Regions from separate parts of the Streptomyces kaniharaensis genome, predicted to be linked through region 2. Evidence: predicted binding sites of a transcription regulator. Region 2 holds the regulator's gene; each other region holds the start of a gene.
What was found. The regulator HrcA, encoded in region 2, represses chaperone genes, less so after heat shock. The targets are predictions, from matches to a motif close to TTNGCACTCNGNNNNNCNGAGTGCNAA.
Positions count from the first base shown of each region.

Region 1: the regulator HrcA is predicted to act here: its motif matches at 2,385-2,411, upstream of groES (co-chaperone GroES).
Region 3: the regulator HrcA is predicted to act here: its motif matches at 2,337-2,363, upstream of groL (chaperonin GroEL).

Region 1 is NZ_WBOF01000001.1:2,261,107-2,266,141, reverse strand. It holds gene F7Q99_RS10180 (hypothetical protein) at 1-96, shown strand, start outside; gene F7Q99_RS10175 (polysaccharide deacetylase family protein) at 193-1,086, shown strand; gene F7Q99_RS10170 (class I SAM-dependent methyltransferase) at 1,091-2,257, opposite strand; gene groES (co-chaperone GroES) at 2,554-2,859, shown strand; gene groL (chaperonin GroEL) at 2,976-4,607, shown strand; gene F7Q99_RS10155 (LysR family transcriptional regulator) at 4,749-5,035, shown strand, end outside.
Region 2 is NZ_WBOF01000001.1:1,656,865-1,661,899, reverse strand. It holds gene F7Q99_RS07600 (DUF3097 domain-containing protein) at 1-762, opposite strand, end outside; gene pspAB (PspA-associated protein PspAB) at 808-1,410, opposite strand; gene htpX (zinc metalloprotease HtpX) at 1,486-2,406, opposite strand; gene hrcA (heat-inducible transcriptional repressor HrcA) at 2,694-3,728, shown strand; gene dnaJ (molecular chaperone DnaJ) at 3,805-4,947, shown strand.
Region 3 is NZ_WBOF01000001.1:2,469,646-2,474,680, reverse strand. It holds gene thrC (threonine synthase) at 1-1,116, shown strand, start outside; gene F7Q99_RS11245 (MoaD/ThiS family protein) at 1,149-1,427, shown strand; gene F7Q99_RS11240 (cold-shock protein) at 1,974-2,174, shown strand; gene groL (chaperonin GroEL) at 2,522-4,141, shown strand; gene F7Q99_RS11230 (hypothetical protein) at 4,235-4,591, shown strand; gene F7Q99_RS11225 (HD domain-containing protein) at 4,588-5,035, opposite strand, start outside.

The DNA of each region.
Region 1 (5,035 bases), 600 kb from region 2:
TGGACCGGCGAGCCGCTGCCCGTCGCCGAACCGCCGGCCGACCTGCTCGGCCGCCCGGCGCACCGCTGGTCCTTCATCAGCGAACACGTCGAATAGCGGACACGTCGAGCAGGGCCGGTGGGGGAACCGCGCACCCGGTCGCTACCGTGCATAGCTGTGAACAGGCTTGGACGGGACCGGGAGCGCGGTGCGGTGAAGCAGGACGGGCGGAACAGGACCAGGACGTACGCGGCGGGGGCGCTGGCCCTGCTGGCCTTCGCCACCGGGTGCGGCGACGACGGTGGCGGCGCCGTCGCCGCCCGACCCGCGGCCACGACCCCGGCCGCACCCCAGCCGTCCGGCGACGGCGCCGCGCCGGCCGCCGCCGCGGCCCCCGCGGCCGCGGACGCCGCCTGGGCGAAGTGGAACCTCAAGCCGCTGGCCCCGGCCCCCGCGCCGCCCGCCGACAAGCCCGTCAAGCTCGAACGGACCGGCACCGTACCGGTGTTCAGCGAGGTGAAGACGAACGACAAGGTCGTCTTCATCACCATCGACGACGGCGCCGAGAAGGACCCGAAGTTCGTCGAGATGCTGACCGAACTCAAGGTGCCGGTCTCGATGTTCCTGACCCGGGACATCGTCAAGGACAACTACGGCTACTTCAAGCCGCTCCAGGCGCTCGGCAACCACATCCAGAACCACACCGTGGACCACCCGGTGATGAGCAAGATCCCGGCGGAGAAGCAGAAGTCCGAGATCTGCGACGCGCAGTCCGCGCTCACCCAGCAATACGGCACCGCGCCGCTGCTGTTCCGCCCGCCGTTCGGGGACGGCGCCAACACCCCGACCCTCAACAACTCGGTGCAGCAGTGCGGGCCGCGCGCGATCGTGCTCTGGCGCGAGTCGATGCAGATCCACGACATGCAGTACCAGGCGTCGGACAAGAAGCTGAAGCCCGGCGACATCATCCTCGCCCACTTCCGCGGCCCGAAGGAGCTCAAGGGCGCGACGATGACCGAGATGTTCGGCGAACTGCTGGCCCGGATCCAGGAGCAGGGCTTCTCGGTGGCCCGGCTGGAGGACTACATCCAGGCGCCCGCGTCGTAGCCGGTCAGACCGGCTGACCGAGCATCATGAGCGGGCCGTTGTCGGTGCGGCTGAGGATCACCGTGACGGTGTTCGGGCCGGAGGGCTTGAGCTGACGGCGCAGTTCCTCCGGGGTGATCGCCATCCCGCGCTTCTTGATCACCACCGTGCCGACGCCGCGCTCGCGCAGCAGCGCCTTGAGCTTCTTGATGTTGAACGGCAGGACGTCCGTCAGCTCGAAGGCGTGCGCGTACGGGGTGGGGACGAGCTCGTCCGACGTCAGGTAGGCGATCTTCGGGTCGATCAGCCGGCCGCCGACCTGCTCGGCCACCTCGGCCACCATGTGGGCGCGGATCACGGCGCCGTCCGGCTCGTACAGGTAGCGGCCGACCGGCCCGGCCGCCGGGTCCGGCAGGTCGCCGCCGGTGAGGCTGGCGCCGTGCGGCAGTAGGGTCGCGCGGTGCGGGTGGGCGGCCTTCGTGCCGAACCAGAGCACCGCCTCCTTGACGTCCCCGTGGTCGGAGACCCACTCGGCCTCGGCGTCCGCCGGGACGGCCTCGTGCGGGATGCCCGGCGCCACCTTCAGCGCGCCGATCGGGGTACGGCGGCCGGCCTCGATCGCCCAGGAGAGCGGCGGGGCGTACGCCTCGGGGTCGAACACCCGGCCGCGCGACGTGCGGCGGGCCGGGTCGGTGAACACCGCGTCGTAGCCGGTGGCGTCCACCTCGGCGACGTCCGCGCAGCGCACCTCGACCAGGTCGGAGAGGCCCAGCGCGGCGGCGTTGGCGGCGGTCGCCGCGCAGGCCGCCGGGTCCTTGTCGACGGCCAGCACCTGGATCCCGGCCCGGGCCAGCGCCAGCACGTCCCCGCCGATCCCGCAGCACAGGTCCGCCAGTCGCCGTACCCCCAGCTCGGCGAACCGCTGCGCCCGCCACTCGGCCACGCTGCGCCGGGTGGACTGCTCGACGCCGTTGGGCGTGAAGTACATCAGGTCGGCGTCCGCCCCGAACTTCGCCCGCGCCCGCTGCCGCAGCCGCGCCTGCCCGAACGCCGCCGACACCAGCTCGGCCGGATGCTCCCGCCGCAGCCGGGTGGCCAGTGCCAGCTCCTCCTCGGGTGCGAACTCACGCAACTCGGCGAGCAGGGCCTGGCCCTCGGGGGTCAGCAGCGGCTGGAGGTTCTCGGTGTCCACGGGGCCATTCTCGCGGCTCACCTGCTGCGGCTCAGGACGAACCAGATCGGGAGGACGAACGCCGCGGCCCCGTGGTCGCACATGAGTACGACTACCCATCCGTAGCGCGAGACCCTCGGGCGTGCCGTTGGCACTCTGGTTGACGGAGTGCTAACACAGGCCTATGGTCGTCCTTGGCACTCTCCACCAGGGGAGTGCTAACGCGATGACGCGTGTCTGACCCCCGCGACGGCAGGCCCGCAGGTTCGCCACCTACCCGTTAGAAAACCCCGTAATCTCCGAAGGGGAGCTCGGACGTGACCACCAGCAGCAAGGTTGCCATCAAGCCGCTCGAGGACCGCATCGTGGTCCAGCCGCTCGACGCCGAGACCACCACGGCCTCCGGCCTGGTTATCCCGGACACCGCCAAGGAGAAGCCCCAGGAGGGCGTCGTCCTGGCCGTCGGCCCGGGCCGCTTCGAGGACGGCCAGCGTCTGCCGCTCGACGTCGCCGTCGGTGACATCGTCCTGTACTCGAAGTACGGCGGCACCGAGGTGAAGTACCAGGGCGAGGAGTACCTGGTTCTCTCCGCGCGCGACGTTCTCGCGATCATCGAGAAGTAAGTCGTCCCGACCCGCCCCGGATCCGTGTCCCCCGTGACAGTGGCCCGGGGCGTGGTCGTTGGTTCACGTAGTTCGGCGGCCGGTGGGCCGGCCGCAGCCCCGAGGGAATAGGGAACATGGCGAAGATCCTGCAGTTCGACGAGGACGCCCGCCGCTCGCTCGAGCGCGGTGTCAACAAGCTGGCCGACACCGTCAAGGTGACCATCGGCCCCAAGGGCCGCAACGTCGTCATCGACAAGAAGTTCGGCGCCCCGACCATCACCAACGACGGTGTCACCATCGCCCGTGAGGTCGAGCTGGACGACCCGTACGAGAACCTTGGCGCGCAACTCGTCAAGGAGGTCGCCACCAAGACCAACGACGTCGCGGGTGACGGCACCACCACCGCCACCGTGCTGGCCCAGGCCCTGGTCAACGAGGGTCTGCGCAACGTCGCCGCCGGCGCCGGCCCGGCCGCCCTGAAGAAGGGCATCGACAAGGCCGTCGCCGCCGTCTCCGAGCACCTGCTGTCGGTGGCCCGCGAGATCGAGGGCAAGGACGACGTCGCCGCCGTCGCGTCCCTCTCCGCGCAGGACACCCAGGTCGGCGAGCTGATCGCCGAGGCGATCGACAAGGTCGGCAAGGACGGTGTCATCACCGTCGAGGAGTCGAACACCTTCGGCGTGGAGCTGGACTTCACCGAGGGCATGCAGTTCGACAAGGGCTACCTGTCGCCGTACTTCGTCACCGATGCGGAGCGGCAGGAGGCGGTCCTGGAGGACCCGTACATCCTGATCCACCAGAGCAAGATCTCCTCGATCCAGGAGCTCCTGCCGCTGCTGGAGAAGATCCTGCAGAGCGGTGGCTCCAAGCCGCTGCTGATCATCGCCGAGGACGTCGACGGCGAGGCGCTGTCGACCCTCGTGCTGAACAAGATCCGCGGCATCTTCAACGCCGTCGCCGTCAAGGCCCCGGGCTTCGGTGACCGCCGCAAGGCGATCCTCGGCGACCTGGCTACCCTGACCGGCGCCACGGTGATCTCCGAGGAGGTCGGCCTCAAGCTCGACCAGGCCGGTCTGGACGTGCTGGGCACCGCTCGCCGCGTGACCATCACCAAGGACGAGACCACCATCGTCGAGGGTGCCGGCGACGCCGAGGCCGTGGCCGGCCGCGTCGCCCAGATCAAGGGCGAGATCGCGGGCACCGACTCCGACTGGGACCGCGAGAAGCTGCAGGAGCGCCTGGCCAAGCTGGCCGGCGGCGTCTGCGTCATCAAGGTCGGCGCCGCCACCGAGGTGGAGCTGAAGGAGCGCAAGCACCGCCTGGAGGACGCCATCTCGGCGACCCGTGCCGCGGTCGAGGAGGGCATCGTCGCCGGTGGTGGCGCCTCCCTCGTGCACGCCGCCAAGGTGCTGAACGACGGCCTGGGCCTGTCGGGCGACGAGGCCACCGGTGTCGCCGTGGTCCGCAAGGCGCTGCACGAGCCGCTGCGCTGGATCGCCCAGAACGCCGGCCTGGAGGGCTACGTCATCACCTCCAAGGTCTCCGACCTGGAGATCGGCCAGGGCTTCAACGCGGCCACCGGCGAGTACGGCGACCTGGTGAAGGCCGGCGTCATCGACCCGGTCAAGGTCACCCGCTCCGCCCTGGAGAACGCCGCCTCGATCGCCTCCCTGCTGCTCACCACCGAGACCCTCGTGGTGGAGAAGAAGGAGGAGGCCGCCGAGAACGGCCACGGCCACTCGCACGGCCACGGCCACTCGCACTGACGCCTGACCGTCGACCGCAGGTCCGGTCCGCTCCTTCGGGATGCGGGCCGGGCCTGCGGCATGTGGGGTCCGTGACTCCGTTTGAGCGTTCAACTATCAGCACAATTTTGCGCATGGTAAAGATTGCCTTATAACTGAGGCATGATCGAGGCCCGCCATCTGCGCGTCCTGCGTGCCGTCGCCCGCACCGGCTCCTTCTCCGCCGCCGCCCGCGAGCTGGGCTGCACGCAGCCCGCCATCAGCCAGCAGATGAAGGCCCTGGAGAAGTCCGTGGACACCCCGCTGGTGGTCCGTTCGGGCCGGGGCATGCAGCTGAGCGAGGCCGGGCGGGTGCTGCTCAAGCATGCCACCGGGATCCTGGCCGGGCTCTCCGCGGCCGAGGAGGAGGTCGCGGCGATCGCCGGGCTGCGGGCCGGGCGGGTGCGGCT
Region 2 (5,035 bases):
CTTGTAGGTGTCGACCTTCGAGAGGATGCGCTTCCAGGCGGCGGGGGTGTCGGCGGGCCAGCCGAGGCGGCGGCAGGTGCCCGTCTTCCAGTCCTCGCCGCGGGGAACGGCGGGCCAGGCGGGGATGCCGACGGAGGAGGGCTTCACGGCCTGCCAGATGTCGACGTAGGGGTGGCCGACGACCAGCACGGCATCGCCGGTGACCTGGGCGGCGATGCGGTGCTCCTTGGTGCCGGGGAGCAGGTGGTCGACCAGGACGCCGAGGCGGCGGCCGGGGCCGGGGGCGAAGTCGGCGACGATCGCGGGCAGGTCGTCCACGCCCTCCAGGTACTCGACGACGACGCCCTCGATCCGAAGGTCGTCGCCCCAGACCCGTTCGACGAGCTCGGCGTCGTGCCGGCCCTCGACGTAGATCCGGGACTCACGGGCGACCCGGGCGCGGGCGCCCGGGACGGCGACGGAGCCGGAGGCGGTGCGGCCGGGCCTACGGGAGGGGGCGGGGCCGGTCGGGCGGACCAGGGTGACGACCCGGCCCTCCAGCAGGAAGCCGCGCGGCACCAGGGGGAAGACCCGGTGCTTGCCGAACCGGTCCTCCAGGGTGACGGTGAACCCCTCCGCCGTCCTCTCGCAGCGCACCACCGCCCCGCAGAAGCCGGTGGCGGCCTCCTCGACCACCAGGCCCCGCTCGGCGGGCACCTCCGGGGCGGGGGCCTGCCTCTTCCACGGCGGGGTCAGGTCGGGTCCGTACTGGCGGCTGCGCATGCCGGTGACTATAGGCAGTGACATCCCGAACGGGCGGACGGACCGTCAGAGGCCCGGCGCACCCCAGACCGGGAACCAGCGGCCGAGGTCCTTCTCCAGCCGCAGGTCGTTCCCCAGCATCGCGTTGATCTCCAGCTCCAGCGGGCTGTTGCGCCGCTCCCCGCCGCCGGGCATCGGCGCGAACGGGTAGAACGTGCCGCGCTTGTACAGGTAGACGAGCGCCAGCGACTGCCCCTGCGCGTCGCGGCCCCCCTCGCTTCGATGGAAGCCGACCAGCGAGCAGAGCAGCTGCGGCCCGAAGCCGTTCGCCTCCAGCTCGCTGTTGACCGCGTGCAGGTCGTTGACCAGTTCCGGCAGCTCCTCGGGGGTGTGCCGGGCGAGCAGCCACGAGTAGCCGTAGCCGTCCTTGGACGCCTCCACCGGGACGCCGCCGCGCTCGGTGTCGGCGTCCAGCAGCTCCCGCACCTGCTGCGCGACCTGGCCGAACGCGGCGCCCTCGACGGCCGCGAAGCACACCGAGCCGAGCCCGGTGGGCGTGAACCCGGCCCCGGCCTCCAGGGTGAGGGCGGCCGAGGGCACGCCGAACAGCTGGTCGAGGTCGGGCCTGACGGGCTTGGTTCGGCCGAACAGGGCGTCCAGGAATCCCACGGTGTTCCTTTCGGTTCCTTCACGTCTGGAATCGCGTCCGGAGTCGGGTCCGGAGCGTCGTGTCCGGGGCGGGAGTCAGCGGCCGAGCTCGGCGGAGATCCTGGCCAGCTGCTCCAGCCGCTTCTCCAGCGTCGGGTGGGTGGAGAGCAGCTGGGAGGCGGTGTCCCGGGCGCTCAGCGCCGGGGCGAAGTAGAAGGCGTTGTAGGGCTGGGCCTGGCGCAGGTCCTTGGTGGGGATGGCGGCGATCTGCCCGGTGACCTTGGTGAGGGCGGAGGCGAGCGCGCTGGGCCGGCCGGTGAGCTGGGCGGCGGCGCGGTCGGCGGCGAGTTCCCGGTAGCGGGAGAGCAGCCGGGTGAGCAGGAAGCTGATCGCGTAGACCACCATCGACACCAGCGGGATGACCAGGGCGGCGATGGCCGCGTTCTGGTCGTTGTTGTTGCGCCCGCCGCCCAGGAATCCGCCGTACATCGCGATCCGGGTCATGGCCCCGGCGAGCACGCCGAGGAACCCGGCGATGGTCATCACCGCGACGTCCCGGTGGGCGACGTGCGAGAGCTCGTGCGCGAGCACGCCCTCCAGTTCCTCGGGTTCCAGCCGCCGCAGCAGCCCGGTGGTGACGCACACCACGGCCTTCTGCGGGTTGCGGCCGGTGGCGAAGGCGTTCGGCATGTCGCTGTTGGCGACCGCCACCCGGGGCTTGGGCATGTCGGCGAGGGCGCAGAGCCGGTCGACGGTGCCGTGCAGCTGCGGGTACTCCTGCGGGGTCACCGGGCGGGCCCCCATCGCCCGTTCGGTGATCTTGTCGCTGAACCAGAACTGGGCCACGAAGAGCCCGCCGGAAATCAGCACGATCAGCGGCCAGGCCCCGCGCAGCAGCGCGATCAGCAGGCCGGTGAAGCCGACGTACAGCAACCCGATCACGAACATGGTCCCGACCATCCGGCCGGTGAGGCCCCGGTCGGGCGCGAAACGGGTGTGCTGGCCCGAGCTCGACATCGCTTGCTCCTCCATTCGCCGTCCGCTTTCGATGCTGCCACCCGGACGGGTCCGCGGCACCACCCCGGCGCCGGGAACTGCGGGCAGGATCACCCCTGCCGCGCCGTTCCTGCCGTCGGACCCGGGCCGTACACTGGCAGGTACGGTTCTGGCACTCGTGTGTTCCGAGTGCCAAAGCCGGGGTCCTCCCGGAGCGGCCCGCAGCATGCGTGACCGCGCAGTGACGAACTGCGCGGTACGGACACATGTCACAACGGACAACGTGCGAAGACGGAGGTGCGTGCCCCATGGCCGGTGAGGTCCGCCAGCTGGACGACCGCAAGCTGGCCGTCCTGCGCGCGATCGTCCAGGACTACGTGGGCACCGAGGAGCCGGTCGGCTCCAAGGCCCTGGTGGAACGGCACAACCTCGGCGTGTCCCCGGCCACCGTCCGCAACGACATGGCGGCGCTGGAGGACGAGGGGTACATCCACCAGCCGCACACCAGCGCCGGGCGCATCCCCACCGACAAGGGGTACCGCCTGTTCGTCGACAAGCTCGCCGAGGTCAAGCCGATGAGCGCCCCCGAGCGCCGGGCGATCCGGCACTTCCTGGACGGCGCGGTCGACCTGGACGACGTGGTCGCCCGTACCGTGCGGCTGCTCGCCCAGCTCACCCGGCAGGTCGCCGTGGTGCAGTACCCCTCGCTGACCCGGTCCACCGTGCGGCACATCGAGCTGGTCGCGCTGGCCCCGGCCAAGGTGATGCTGGTCCTGATCACCAACACCGGCCGGGTCGAGCAGCGGACGGTCGACTGCCCGGGCACGATCGGCGAGATCGTCCTGGCGGACCTGCGGGCCCGGATCAACGCGCGGGCCGTCGGTCTGCGCCTGCCGGACGTCCCGGCGGTGCTGGAGGAGCTTCCGGCGATGTTCGAGCAGATCGACCGGCCGGCCGTCAACACGGTCCTCGCCACGCTGTTCGAGGCGCTCGCCGAGCAGAACGAGGAGCGGATCATGCTGGCCGGCACGGCCAACCTGACCCGCTTCGGCCACGACTTCCCGCTCACCATCCAGCCGGTCCTCGAGGCGCTGGAGGAGCAGGTCATCCTGCTCCGCCTCCTGGGTGAGACCACGGACGCCGCGATGACGGTCCGGATCGGGCGGGAGAACGCCTACGAGGGGCTGAATTCCACCTCGGTGGTGTCGGTCGGCTACGGTTCGGGCGACGAGAGCGTGGCCAAACTGGGTGTGATCGGTCCGACCCGGATGGACTACCCGGGCACAATGGGGGCGGTGCGAGCGGTGGCGCGGTACGTGGGCCAGATCCTGGCCGAGTCGTAGCAACAGGCCGCCGTCACACGGGTGACGGCGGTGTCCAGTCGCAGCACTACTACAGGCGGAACAAGCGGAGCATTAGGTGGCCACGGACTACTACGCGGTACTCGGCGTCCGACGGGATGCGGGGCAGGACGAGATCAAGAAGGCGTTCCGGCGCCTGGCACGCGAACTGCACCCGGACGTCAACCCGGACCCGAAGACGCAGGAGCGGTTCAAGGAGATCAACGCCGCCTACGAGGTGCTCTCCGATCCGCAGAAGCGCCAGGTCTACGACCTCGGCGGCGACCCGCTGTCGCCGAGCGGCGGCGGTGGCGCGGGCGGCTTCGGCGCCGGCGCGGCGGGCTTCGGCTTCTCCGACATCATGGACGCCTTCTTCGGCGCCGCGGCCGGCCAGCGCGGGCCGCGCTCGCGCACCCGCCGCGGCCAGGACGCCATGATCCGGCTGGAGATCACCCTGGAGGAGGCCGCCTTCGGCACCACCAAGGAACTCCAGGTCGACACGGCCGTCACCTGCACCACCTGCAGCGGCGAGGGCGCGGCGCCCGGCACCTCCGCGCAGACCTGTGACATGTGCCGCGGCAAGGGCGAGGTCTCCCAGGTCACCCGGTCCTTCCTGGGCCAGGTCATGACCTCCCGCCCCTGCCCGCAGTGCCAGGGCTTCGGCACCGTCGTGCCGACGCCGTGCCCGGAGTGCGCCGGCGACGGCCGGGTCCGCGCCCGCCGCACCCTGACCGTCAAGATCCCGGCCGGTGTCGACAACGGCACCCGGATCCAGCTGGCCGGCGAGGGCGAGGTCGGCCCCGGCGGCGGCCCGGCCGGCGACCTGTACGTCGAGATCGCCGAGACCTCGCACGCCGTCTTCCAGCGGCGCGGGGACGACCTGCACTGCACCGTCACCATCCCGATGACGGCGGCCGCGCTCGGCACCCAGGTGCCGCTGCAGACCCTGGACGGGCTGGAGGAGCTCGACATCCGGCCCGGCACCCAGTCCGGCCAGTCGATCCCGCTGCACGGCCGCGGCATCACGCACCTGCGCGGGGGCGGCCGGGGCGACCTGATAGTGCACGTCGAGGTGCAGACGCCCACCAAGCTCGACGCCGAGCAGGAGGAGCTGCTGCGCCGGCTCGCGGTGATGCGCGGCGAGGAGCGGCCGGCCGGCCAGTTCGCGCCGGGCCAGCAGGGCCTGTTCTCGCGCCTGAAGGACGCGTTCAACGGCCGGTAGCCGTCACCGCGCAGGGGTGCCGGAGATCCGCTCCGGCACCCTTTCGCGTTCCCCTTTCGCGTGGGCGTCCCGCCCCGTCAGCCGGAGG
Region 3 (5,035 bases), 810 kb from region 2:
GAACTGCGCAAGCGGATCGAGTCCGGTCCGGCCTCGATCTGGCGCTACGCACCGCTGCTGCCCGTTCCGGCCGACGTCGCCTCCAAGCCGAACCTGAATCCCGGCTGGACTCCGCTGGTCACGGCGGACAACCTCGGCCGCGAACTCGGCTTCACCGCCCGGCTGCACGTCAAGGACGACTCGGGCAACCCGACGCACTCGTTCAAGGACCGCGTGGTGGCCTGCGCCATCGAGGCGGCGCGGGCGTTCGGCTACACGACGCTGTCCTGCTCGTCGACCGGCAACCTGGCCGGTGCGGTGGGCGCGGCGGCGGCGCGGGCCGGGTTCCGCTCGTGCGTCTTCATCCCGCACGACCTGGAGCAGGGCAAGGTCGTGATGGCCGGTGTCTACGGCGGCGAGCTGGTCGGCATCGAGGGCAACTACGACGACGTGAACCGCTTCTGCTCCGAGCTGATCGGCGACCCGGCCGGCGAGGGCTGGGGCTTCGTCAACGTCAACCTGCGCCCGTACTACGGCGAGGGCTCCAAGACGCTGGCGTACGAGATCTGCGAGCAGCTCGGCTGGCGGCTGCCGGAGCAGATCGTCATCCCGATCGCCTCGGGCTCGCAGCTGACGAAGATCGACAAGGGCCTGCAGGAGCTGATCGGGCTCGGGCTGGTCGAGGACCGGCCGTACCGGATCTTCGGTGCCCAGGCCGAGGGCTGCTCCCCGGTGTCGGCCGCGTTCAAGGCCGGCCGGGACGTGATCAAGCCGGTCAAGCCGGACACCATCGCCAAGTCGCTGGCGATCGGCAACCCGGCGGACGGCCCGTACGTGCTGGACATCGCGCGGCGCACCGGCGGCGCGGTCGAGGACGTCACCGACGCCGAGGTGGTGGCCGCGATCGGGCTGCTGGCCCGCACTGAGGGCATCTTCGCCGAGACCGCGGGCGGGGTGACCATCGGCGTGCTGAAGAAGCTGGTCGAGACCGGACAACTGGATCCGGCCAAGGAGACCGTCGCGATCAACACCGGCGACGGCCTGAAGACCCTGGACGCCGTCTCCGACGCCGGCATGACCGCCGTCATCCGCCCGACGCTGGAGTCCTTCCGCGACGCCGGCCTCGTGTCCGCCTGACCCCCCCACCCCCGCCGAGGAGAGCCACCGCCATGAGTGCCAACGTCCGCATCCCCACCATCCTCCGCACCTACACCGGCGGCGCCGCCGAGGTGGCCGCCGAGGGCGCCACCCTGGGCGACGTCATCGCCGACCTGGACCGCAACCACGCCGGCATCGCCGCCCGCATCCTGGACGACACCGGCCGGCTGCGCCGCTTCGTCAACGTGTACGTGAACGACGACGACGTGCGCTTCGCGGAGGGTCTGGCGACGGAGATCAAGGACGGCGCCAGCGTCTCGATCATTCCGGCGGTGGCCGGCGGCTGCTGAGCCGCACGCCGTCCATTCGGCCGTCCACGCATGCGGAATTCCGCATTCCGTACGCGTGGGCGGCTGCTCGTATTTCGGCGGGAATATTTCTCGGTCGAGTGGGAGTAGAGTGTCGCTCGGCCGGGAACAGGGGTCCCCCTCCCTCCCGCGGCGAACCGCCGGATCGCCTTCCGGCGCTTGGGCCAGGCCCGGTCCGGCGCCGGGAATCCTGTCAGGCGGATGTCAGAATTTCCGGGGGGATTTGGGTAATTCGTCCGCTATGCCCGGCGTGAAATGCCGAGATTCTTCCGATTCGACCCGTCCTGTCTCTTGACGTGGCCCCGGAATTCCGTGCGGCTGACCCTGTTGCAGAGGGCGTCGATCCGGATACATTCAGCCGCGGTCGACGCAGTCACCCGCTCACCGGACCCCGTCCGGTGGCCCGGCGGAGGACTGCGGCGTGCATGGCTGCGCTCAGGGGGGGTTCCCCGAGCCGGCCTTCAAACCAACCCGCTCCCGCGACCTGCGGGCGCGTGAAGGGCCAGCACAGCACTAGGGGAGTTCGGAATGGCTCAGGGCACCGTCAAGTGGTTCAACGCGGAGAAGGGCTACGGCTTCATCGCGGTCGACGGTGGTGCGGACGTCTTCGTCCACTACAGCGCGATCCAGATGGACGGCTACCGCACCCTCGAGGAGGGCCAGCGGGTCGAGTTCGAGATCTCCCAGGGACAGAAGGGCCCGCAGGCGGACATGGTCCGCGCGGTCTGACCCCCTTCGGCTTCCAGGAGCTCGGCGCGGCCCACGGCTGGTGACCACTCGCTTCTCGACGGGCCCGTACGACATGCGTCGTACGGGCTCGTCGGCGTTCACGAGGGGTGCGCGAGGGGGTCGCGCGGGGCTCGGAGTGCGGCTCGCGGGTTGGCGATTGGGCTTGCACTCGACCACCCGGAGTGCTAATCATTGGCGTTAGCACTCACAGCTTGAGAGTGATAAAGCGGACCGGGTCGGTGAGGCCCCAGGGAGCGGTAGGGGAATGGACCCCCGCACACCAGGGCCGTCCGTCGCGGGCACCCCTTGGTCCGAGCAGTCGACCGTGTCCCGGAGGACCACTTCTGATGGCCAAGATCATCGCCTTTGATGAGGAAGCTCGCCGCGGCCTTGAGCGTGGCATGAACCAGCTCGCCGACGCAGTGAAGGTCACGCTCGGCCCCAAGGGCCGCAACGTCGTGCTGGAGAAGAAGTGGGGCGCCCCCACGATCACCAACGACGGCGTCTCCATCGCCAAGGAGATCGAGCTCGAGGACCCGTACGAGAAGATCGGTGCGGAGCTCGTCAAGGAGGTCGCCAAGAAGACGGACGACGTCGCCGGTGACGGCACCACCACCGCCACCGTCCTCGCCCAGGCCCTGGTTCGCGAGGGTCTGCGCAACGTCGCCGCCGGCGCCAACCCGATGGCCCTGAAGCGCGGTATCGAGAAGGCCGTCGCCGCCGTCTCGGACCAGCTGCTGGCCCAGGCCACCGACGTGGAGACCAAGGAGCAGATCGCCTCCACCGCCTCCATCTCGGCCGCCGACACCCAGATCGGCGAGCTGATCGCCGAGGCCATGGACAAGGTCGGCAAGGAAGGCGTCATCACCGTCGAGGAGAGCAACACCTTCGGCCTGGAGCTCGAGCTCACCGAGGGCATGCGCTTCGACAAGGGTTACATCTCCGCCTACTTCGCGACCGACCTGGAGCGTATGGAGGCGACCTTCGAGGACCCGTACATCCTCATCGCCAACTCCAAGATCGGCTCGATCAAGGACCTGCTCCCGCTGCTGGAGAAGGTCATGCAGAGCGGCAAGCCGCTCGTCATCATCGCCGAGGACGTCGAGGGCGAGGCCCTGTCGACCCTGATCGTCAACAAGATCAAGGGCGTCTTCAAGTCCGTCGCCGTCAAGGCCCCGGGCTTCGGCGACCGCCGCAAGGCCATGCTCCAGGACATCGCCGTCCTCACCGGCGGCACCGTGGTGTCCGAGGAGGTCGGCCTGAAGCTGGAGAACGCCGGTCTGGACCTGCTGGGCGGCGCCCGCAAGGTGGTCATCACCAAGGACGAGACCACCATCATCGACGGTGCCGGTGACGGCGAGCTGGTCGCCGGCCGCGTGAACCAGATCCGCGCCGAGATCGAGATCAGCGACTCGGACTACGACCGCGAGAAGCTCCAGGAGCGCCTCGCCAAGCTGGCCGGCGGCGTGGCCGTCATCAAGGCCGGCGCGGCCACCGAGGTGGAGCTCAAGGAGCGCAAGCACCGCATCGAGGACGCCGTCCGCAACGCCAAGGCCGCCGTCGAGGAGGGCATCGTCGCCGGTGGTGGCGTGGCCCTGCTGCAGGCCGCCGTCGCCTTCGACAAGCTGGAGCTGGAGGGCGACGAGGCCACCGGTGCCAACATCGTCAAGGTCGCGCTGGAGGCCCCGATCAAGCAGATCGCGACCAACGCCGGCCTGGAAGGTGGCGTCGTGGTGGAGAAGGTGCGCAACCTCCCCGCCGGTCACGGCCTGAACGCCGCCACCAACGAGTACGTCGACCTGATCGCCGAGGGCATCATCGACCCGGCCAAGGTCACCCGCTCCGCGCTGCAGAACGCCGCCTCCATCGCGGCGCTGTTCCTCACCACCGAGGCCGTCATCGCCGACAAGCCGGAGAAGGCCGCCGCGCCGGCCGGCGGCATGCCGGGCGGTGACATGGACTTCTGATCCTGATCTCCGATCGGATCGGTTGATTCCCGATCGCGTGGGCGGTCCCCTTCGGGGGGCCGCCCACGCGGCGTTCTGAGAGAAGATGGACGGATGGCTGCCGACGACATCGAGACCGCCCTGCACAACGCCCGGGCGCTGATCCTGGCCGACCTCACCGCGCGGGACGTGGCGGACGCCGCCGTCGTGTCGCTGGTGGAGGAGGCCGTCACGCACCGCCGGTGGTGGCTGGAGCAGTGGCCCGACGGCACCGAGTACGTGCTCGGGCTGGTCGCCCAGGACGTCCAGGACGCCCTGCTGGAGGCGTACGGGCGCTGGCCGCTGTGCACCGCCTGCGCGGCCGACGGGGACCTGCACGCGCTCAGCGTGGAACCGGAGCTCGGGCCCGAGCCGCACTGGGTGTGCGGCAAGGAGGGCGCCGTCGTCGCGCCGGTGGGGAAGCTCTCCTAGAGCGTGTCGAGTTCGGCCGTCAGGTTGGCGCGGGCGGCTTCCGTGAAGCGCTCGCGGGCGGCGGGGGTGCGGTAGAGGGCGGGCAGCGCGAGGAGTTGGCGCAGGACGGCGGCCCGGCCCACCCGGAAGTCCGGCTCGGGGACGAAGGCGTACTCCTCGCGGACGGCGGCGGTGTAGGCCGCGTACGCCTCGGGGGTGCCGCCGAGCACGGCGAGGTCGGCGTCGCACAGCACCTCGCCGTCGCGGTCGCCCGGCGCGGGGTCGTGGGTGACGGTGAGCAGCACCAGCCGCTCGACCTCGGCCACCCGCTCGGCGGGCAGGCCGGCCGCGGTGAGCGCCCGGACGGCCAGGGCGGCGCTGCGCTGCTCGTTCTCGGAGCGGTCGGGCCGGTAGACGGCGTCGTGGAACCAGGCGGCCAGCCGGACGGCGTCCGGGTCGGCGGCA